3 regions of the Pantoea sp. GABEPS69 genome follow, and region 1 is predicted to be linked to each of the others. Evidence: predicted binding sites of a transcription regulator. Region 1 holds the regulator's gene; each other region holds the start of a gene.
What was found. Region 1 encodes ArgR, which controls arginine synthesis, uptake and breakdown. Its sites were predicted from a motif close to ANTGAATAAAAATACANT; they were not measured.
Positions count from the first base shown of each region.

Region 2: argC (N-acetyl-gamma-glutamyl-phosphate reductase) is a predicted target of ArgR. The motif match lies at 1,372-1,389, and genes of this name have one in related genera.
Region 3: argF (ornithine carbamoyltransferase) is a predicted target of ArgR. The motif match lies at 1,446-1,463, and genes of this name have one in related genera.

Region 1 covers NZ_CP118618.1:394,918-397,187, reverse strand. Annotated here, with positions in the region: gene mdh (malate dehydrogenase) at 1-411, opposite strand, end outside; gene argR (transcriptional regulator ArgR) at 832-1,302, shown strand; gene yhcN (peroxide/acid stress response protein YhcN) at 1,776-2,039, shown strand; gene PVE98_RS01920 (YdgH/BhsA/McbA-like domain containing protein) at 2,132-2,270, shown strand, end outside.
Region 2 covers NZ_CP118618.1:64,812-67,081, forward strand. Annotated here, with positions in the region: gene argE (acetylornithine deacetylase) at 177-1,325, opposite strand; gene argC (N-acetyl-gamma-glutamyl-phosphate reductase) at 1,494-2,270, shown strand, end outside.
Region 3 covers NZ_CP118618.1:3,543,309-3,545,578, forward strand. Annotated here, with positions in the region: gene PVE98_RS17275 (GNAT family N-acetyltransferase) at 1-64, shown strand, start outside; gene miaE (tRNA isopentenyl-2-thiomethyl-A-37 hydroxylase MiaE) at 79-840, opposite strand; gene rraB (ribonuclease E inhibitor RraB) at 897-1,325, opposite strand; gene argF (ornithine carbamoyltransferase) at 1,489-2,270, shown strand, end outside.

The sequences.
Region 1 (2,270 bases):
AACGCCGTGCTTTTTCAGCACGTCGGCAGCGATCGCCACCGTGGTATTGACCGGGTTGGTAATAATGCCAATAAGCGCTTTAGGCGCGGTTTGCGCCACCTGCTCGATCAGGTTGCGCACGATGCCTGCGTTAACGTTAAAGAGATCGGCGCGATCCATGCCCGGCTTACGCGCGACGCCTGCCGAGATCAGGATGACGTCCGCACCGTGCAGCGCAGGCGTCGCGTCTTCGCCGCTAAAGCCCTGGATTTTAACCGCGGTAGGAATATGACTGAGATCTACCGCTAGGCCGGGCGTCACCGGCGCAATATCATAGAGCGTGAGTTCGGAACCCGCCGGAAGCTGGGTTTTTAACAGAAGGGCGAGCGCCTGACCGATTCCGCCAGCAGCGCCAAGAACGGCAACTTTCATTCTGTACTCCTTATTAAGGTGGGGCAGAGTAGAGCCGAATTTCCATCTGTGTCCAGACCTGAATCAACTTCTCAGACGATGACAAACCCACTGTTCATTATGCGTGCAGCAGCACTTAATCTTTTGGGTTGCTACTTTGTCAGCACAACGCGCCTGAATGACCGACAACGATGTCGATGGCAGATAGAGCACGGCCGTGATAGCTATCCATATGACACCTCAATTGTATAACAATTCTGCAACCTTCGCTTTTCCTGCTCTTGCGTCGTTTTGGTCTGCGCAAAAAATTTTGTTATCATTGCCGCCCGCAACCTGCGGCGCCCGCCTTTTTTATCGACTAATTGCATAAAAATTCATTCATATGCATAATAATGTATCTGCCGTCGGCGGGCGTTCGGCATTTTTCTTTACTGGTAGCTTATGCGAAACCCATCTAAACAAGACGAATTGATTAAAGCGTTTAAAGCCTTGTTAAAACAAGAGAAATTCAGCTCTCAAGGCGAGATAGTACAGGCGCTGCAGGAGGAAGGCTTCGACAATATCAATCAGTCGAAGGTGTCTCGTATGCTGACTAAATTCGGCGCGGTGCGCACGCGTAACGCCAAAATGGAGATGGTTTACTGTCTGCCGGCGGAACTGGGTGTGCCGACGACCACCAGCCCGTTAAAAAATCTGGTGCTGGATATCGACTATAACGATGCGCTGATCGTTATTCGCACCAGTCCTGGCGCAGCGCAGCTGATTGCCCGTCTGCTTGACTCCCTGGGTAAAGCGGAAGGCATTCTCGGTACTATCGCCGGCGACGATACGATATTTATTACGCCCGCGCGTGCCTTTACCGTCAAAAAGCTGCACGGCGCGCTTCTTACCGTCTTTGAACAAGAGCTGTAACCCGCGTCGTTGACCGGCAGTCGCGCTGCCGGTCGCCTTACCTGCCCCGTCAGCCATTTCATATCCTGCTTATCCAGTCCGTTAACTTATTCTATTTCCAGCTGACGCCCTGAACGGCTATGGTCATACCTTTCTGCCTGCTTAACCTTTCGCACTATTTTACGCTGCTTTACACTACGCGATTAGCGATAATGCCCAGATCCAAATCAATAACCAGCCACATCCACCACGACCTTTCGCACAAAAAGTTAAAGCAACTTAATATACTGTTTTTAAAACCATTTTTGTCTAAATGCCGCTTTTTCACGCACTTTTTATAACTATAAAGAATAAAAAAGAGCCATAAGGATAAAGAATCACAACAAAACATTATTAGGCAGATATTAATTTCAGACGTTATTAGTTCTATACTTCTTTTCGTGACGCAAATCACATCAAACAAAAAGACAAAAACAGACGACGAGGAAATATATATGAACGTTAAAACTACTATCGCAACCCTGAGTATTCTATCTGTTCTGTCATTCGGCGCTTTTGCAGCAGAATCCGTTAATGCGCAGCAGGCTCAAAATCTGCAGTCTATCGGCTCAGTAAGCGTAAGCGGCGTGGCCGGTTCTCCCATGCAGATTAAAGAAGAGCTGAACGCGAAGGCAGAGCAGAAAGGCGCCAGCGCCTACCGCGTAATCGAGGCTTATAACAACGGCAACTACCACGCTACTGCCGAGCTGTATAAATAAGCGCGGTAGTCAGACGTCGTTGGACGGGCGACCTTATTGAAGCGCGCATTGCGCATCGGGTGGCCTTATCGATGAATTCAGGAGAGTAGACCATGAAAACCAAATCACTTATCGCTTTAGCCGCTCTGACCGCCGCGCTGTCGTTTGGCGCTAGCGCAGCCAGTCTGGTATCGAATCAACAGGCCGAAACGCTGCAGCCGCTGAACCAGACCATTAGCATCAGTGGTCATG
Region 2 (2,270 bases), 330 kb from region 1:
GCCACGTAAACCCTGCGGCGTCAATGCGCATAAGCGCCCGGTAACATGCGGCTAACTGCTGGAAATTCAAAGATTTTAACTGGAGAGGAGCGGGATAAGTTATTCTTATCAACAAATCCCGCGCAGAGATCAGGAAATTTACTTTCTTAACAGTGAATTGCCCTGTTTATTGCGAATCAGTGGCAAAAGTGCTGCACAACCTGCGCGATCAAGGCGCGAGTCGGCTTAATAAATGCGGTATCGATAAATTCATCCGGCTGATGCGCCTGGTTGATCGATCCTGGCCCCAACACCAGCGTCGGGCACAGCTCCTGAATAAACGGCGCTTCGGTGCAGTAGTTCACCACTTCGGTCGGCGTGCCGAGCAGTTTTTCCACCACGGCGACCAGTTCGTGGTTAGCCGGACATTCGTAGCCCGGAATCGGCGGATGCAGCTCGCCGACCGTAAGACGACCCGGCCAGCGTGCGCTGACCGGCGCCAGCGACTCGTTCAGCAGCCCTTCCAGATCGCTCAGCGTCAGGCCCGGCAGCGGGCGAATATCCATGTGCAGCTCGCAGCAGGCGCAGATGCGGTTCGCCGCGTCGCCGCCGTGAATATGGCCAAAGTTCATGGTCGGATAGGGAATGGCGAAGCCGTCGTGGTGATAGCGCTCTTTCAGAGTGTTGCGCAGCTGCATCAGGTGACCGATCGCGTCGTGCATCAGTTCGATGGCGTTGACGCCGCGCGCCGGATCGCTGGAGTGGCCCGACTGGCCCTGCACGCGAATCACATGGGAGAGATGGCCTTTGTGCGCGCGCACCGGCTTCAGCGAGGTCGGCTCGCCAATAATGGCGCAGTCTGGACGAATGCTCGCTGTTTCAGAGAAGTACTTAGCGCCCGCCATGGTGGTTTCTTCATCGGCGGTGGCGAGAATGTAGAGCGGCTTGCTCAGTTTGCTGACGTCGACGTCGCGCAGCGTGTCGAGAATAAAGGCGAAGAAGCCTTTCATGTCGGCGGTGCCCAGGCCGTAGAGCTTGTTGTCATGCTCCGTCAGGGTAAAGGGATCGCGCGTCCAGCGCCCGTCGTCGAACGGCACCGTGTCGGTGTGACCCGCCAGCAGCAGGCCGCCGGCGCCCTCGCCGGTGCGCGCCAGCATATTGAATTTATGGCGCGTGCCGGGCACGGGCTGCACTTCGACGCTGAAGCCCAGATCGCGAAACCAGCCTGCCAGCAAATTGATTAAAGTTTCATTGCTCTGATCGAGCGCCGCATCGGTCGCGCTGATGGTCGGAGTCGCAATCAGCTGGCGGTAGAGTTCGATAAAAGGCGGTAATTTTGTCTTCACTGTTGACGGTCCTTGAGTTAGGATGTATCAATATTCATGCATTAATAGTGAATAAAAATACATTAACGCCGCTTGGCTGGGAAGCAGAAATCCTTCGCAAACGGCATCGTGGGCAACGGGGCAAAGCCGCGACCCGGAACGTGTGACTGTAAAAAGGGTTACAGCCTGATGTTGAATACGCTGATCGTTGGTGCCAGTGGTTACGCTGGCGTAGAGCTCGCCACCTTCATTCATCGCCATCCACATATGAACATAACCGCTTTGGCGGTTTCAGCGCAAAGCCCGGATGCCGGAAAGCCTCTGTCGGATCTGCATCCGCAGCTGAAAGGCGTGGTGGATCTGCCGCTGCAGCCGCTGAGCAGCGCGGCCGAGTGGGCGGATAAGGTGGACGTGGTGTTTCTGGCGACGGCGCACGAAGTCAGTCACGATCTGGCGCCGGAATTCCTGAAGGCCGGCTGCGTGGTGTTCGATCTCTCCGGCGCGTTCCGCGTTAACGACGGCGAATTTTATCAGCGCTATTACGGCTTTACCCATCAGCACGGCGACTGGCTCGATAAAGCGGTCTACGGCCTGGCGGAGTGGAATCACGCGCAGGTCAAAGAGGCGCAGCTGGTGGCGGTGCCGGGTTGCTATCCCACCGCGGCGCAGCTGGCGCTGAAGCCGCTGATCGCAGGCGATCTGCTTAACGCCGACCAGTGGCCGGTGATCAACGCCACCAGCGGCGTGAGCGGCGCAGGACGGAAAGCGAGCGTCGCCACCAGCTTCTGCGAAGTGAGCCTGCAGCCTTACGGCCTGTTTAATCATCGTCATCATCCGGAAATCGTCGCGCACCTCGGCGCGCCGGTGATTTTTACGCCGCACCTCGGCAACTTCCCGCGCGGCATTCTGGCGACTATCACCTGCCGCCTGAAGCCGGGCGTCAGCCACGACGACGTGGCGGCGGCG
Region 3 (2,270 bases), 960 kb from region 1:
CGACGAGGTGCTCGGCTGTACCGGCCACGGCGACTGCGAATACAGAATGCTGAAGACGCTATAAGCGCGCCTTCCCGGTCAGAAGGCCGGCACGCCGCTGTGAAAGCGCAGCTCCGCGTCCGGCTCGCTAATCAGCTTCGCCTCCGCTTCACCAATCGCCCGCACGCGCGGCGCGATATCCTTCGGCGAGATCTGCGCCGCCAGGGCTAAATAGTCCTGATAGTGGCGCGCTTCCGAACGCAGCAGCGAGATATAGAACTTCTCCAGCTCCGCATCCAGCCAGGGCGCCAGGCTGGCGAAGCGTTCGCAGGATCGCGCTTCGATATAGGCGCCGCAGATCAGCTTGTCCACCAGCGTATCGGGCTCGTGCGTGGTGATCTCCCGCAGCAGCCCTTTGGCATAGCGGCTGGAGGTGATCTTTTTATAGGGCAAGCCGCGCGCCTGCATAATCTCCCATACCTGATAAAAGTGGTGCAGCTCCTCTTTAATCAGCAGCACCATCTTCTCCACCAGATCGTCCGCCCAGGGCAGCTCGTTGCGCACAATGATGCTTTTAGAAAGGCTTTTATGCGCCTGAATAAACTGGCTGTCGGGGTGCTCGCGGAAAATAAAATCTTCGTAGGGCTTCAGCCAGGCGAGGATCGCCTCGCCGCTCGGCTTGTCGGCGACATACTTACGGATCAGCCAGGTGGCGGTCTGCGCCGCTTTCAGTTCGCAAACCAGATGGTCGGTCAGCAGCAGCGTCAGGTTTTCCGGTTTGCGCGCCTCGTCAATCCAGGCTTGCGGCGTGCGGCAGTGTAGAAACTGATAGATAGGCTCAAGCAGCGGTGCGTAGTTCATGTCTGTTCAAAAGGCAGGAAACGGAAAGGCGGAGCGCGCGGCTCCGCCAGGGGAAATCAGTGGCGGACGCCGGTATCTTCGTCGCCGTCGATAATGTCGCCATCTTCGTCGTCATCTTCATCTTCGGCGTCGGGATCTTCGAAGTAGGTGCCCCAGCCGTCGTAGTCGACGTTGTATTTGCCCACCAGATTGACCAGCTGCTCAACCTGCGCGTCGATCAGCTCAGGCTTCAGCGCCGACTCGCTGAGGATATCGACGCACATCACCGTGGTGCCGTCCTCCAGCTCCAGCTCTTCTGGCTCGGTCACTTCATAACCCAGCTTAAACGCGTCGACGGCCGCTTTTTCCAGCGAGTCGAAGTTGTTGCAGGAGAGATGATGTTCAATGGTATAGAGCGCATCCGGATCGCTGCCGTCTTCCAGCAGCTCATCAATGATCAGGCGTGTCTCTTCACGCTGCTCTTCCAGCAATGCTTCATATGCCATGGCGAATTCCCCTCAGTGTTCGGCAATAAACAAGTATTTTCCCACACTGCCCGGCGCGCCACTACTCAAAACGGAAAGTTTCTTTACGCTGGGGTTGAAAATGAATATTCATACGTTTAGATTGAATTTTCATTCAATCAGAATGGACGCACTGGAGCCCGTTATGAGTCACCTTTTTCAACGCCACTTCCTTCGGCTGCTCGATTTTAGCCCGGCCGATATCACCTCCCTGCTCGACCTCGCCGCTGAATTAAAACGCGCTAAAAAAAACGGTAGCGAAACCCAGCGCCTGAAGGGCAAAAACATCGCGCTCATCTTCGAAAAAGACTCGACCCGCACCCGATGCTCTTTCGAAGTTGCCGCATACGATCAGGGCGCTAATGTCACTTATCTCGGCCCGAGCGGCAGCCAGATCGGCCATAAAGAGTCGATGAAAGATACCGCCCGCGTGCTGGGCCGCATGTATGACGGCATCCAGTACCGCGGCTACGGCCAGGCGCTGGTAGAGACGCTGGCGGAATTCGCCGGCGTGCCGGTGTGGAACGGCCTCACAACCGAGTTCCACCCTACCCAGCTGCTGGCGGATCTGCTCACCATGCAGGAGCATCTGCCGGGCAAGGCGCTGAGCGAGATGACGCTGGTCTACGTCGGCGACGCCCGCAACAACATGGGCAACAGCATGCTGGAAGCGGCAGCGGTGACCGGCCTGGATTTGCGTCTGGTCGCGCCGAAAGGCTGCTGGCCGGAAGCCGATCTGGTCGAAACCTGCCGCCAGGCGGCGCAGCAAACCGGCGGCAGCATCACCCTGACCGAGGATATCGCCGCAGGCGTCAAGGGCGCGGACTTTATCTATACCGACGTCTGGGTGTCGATGGGCGAAGCGAAAGCGGTATGGGAAGAGCGCATTGCGCTGCTGCGCGACTATCAGGTCAATCAGGCGATGCT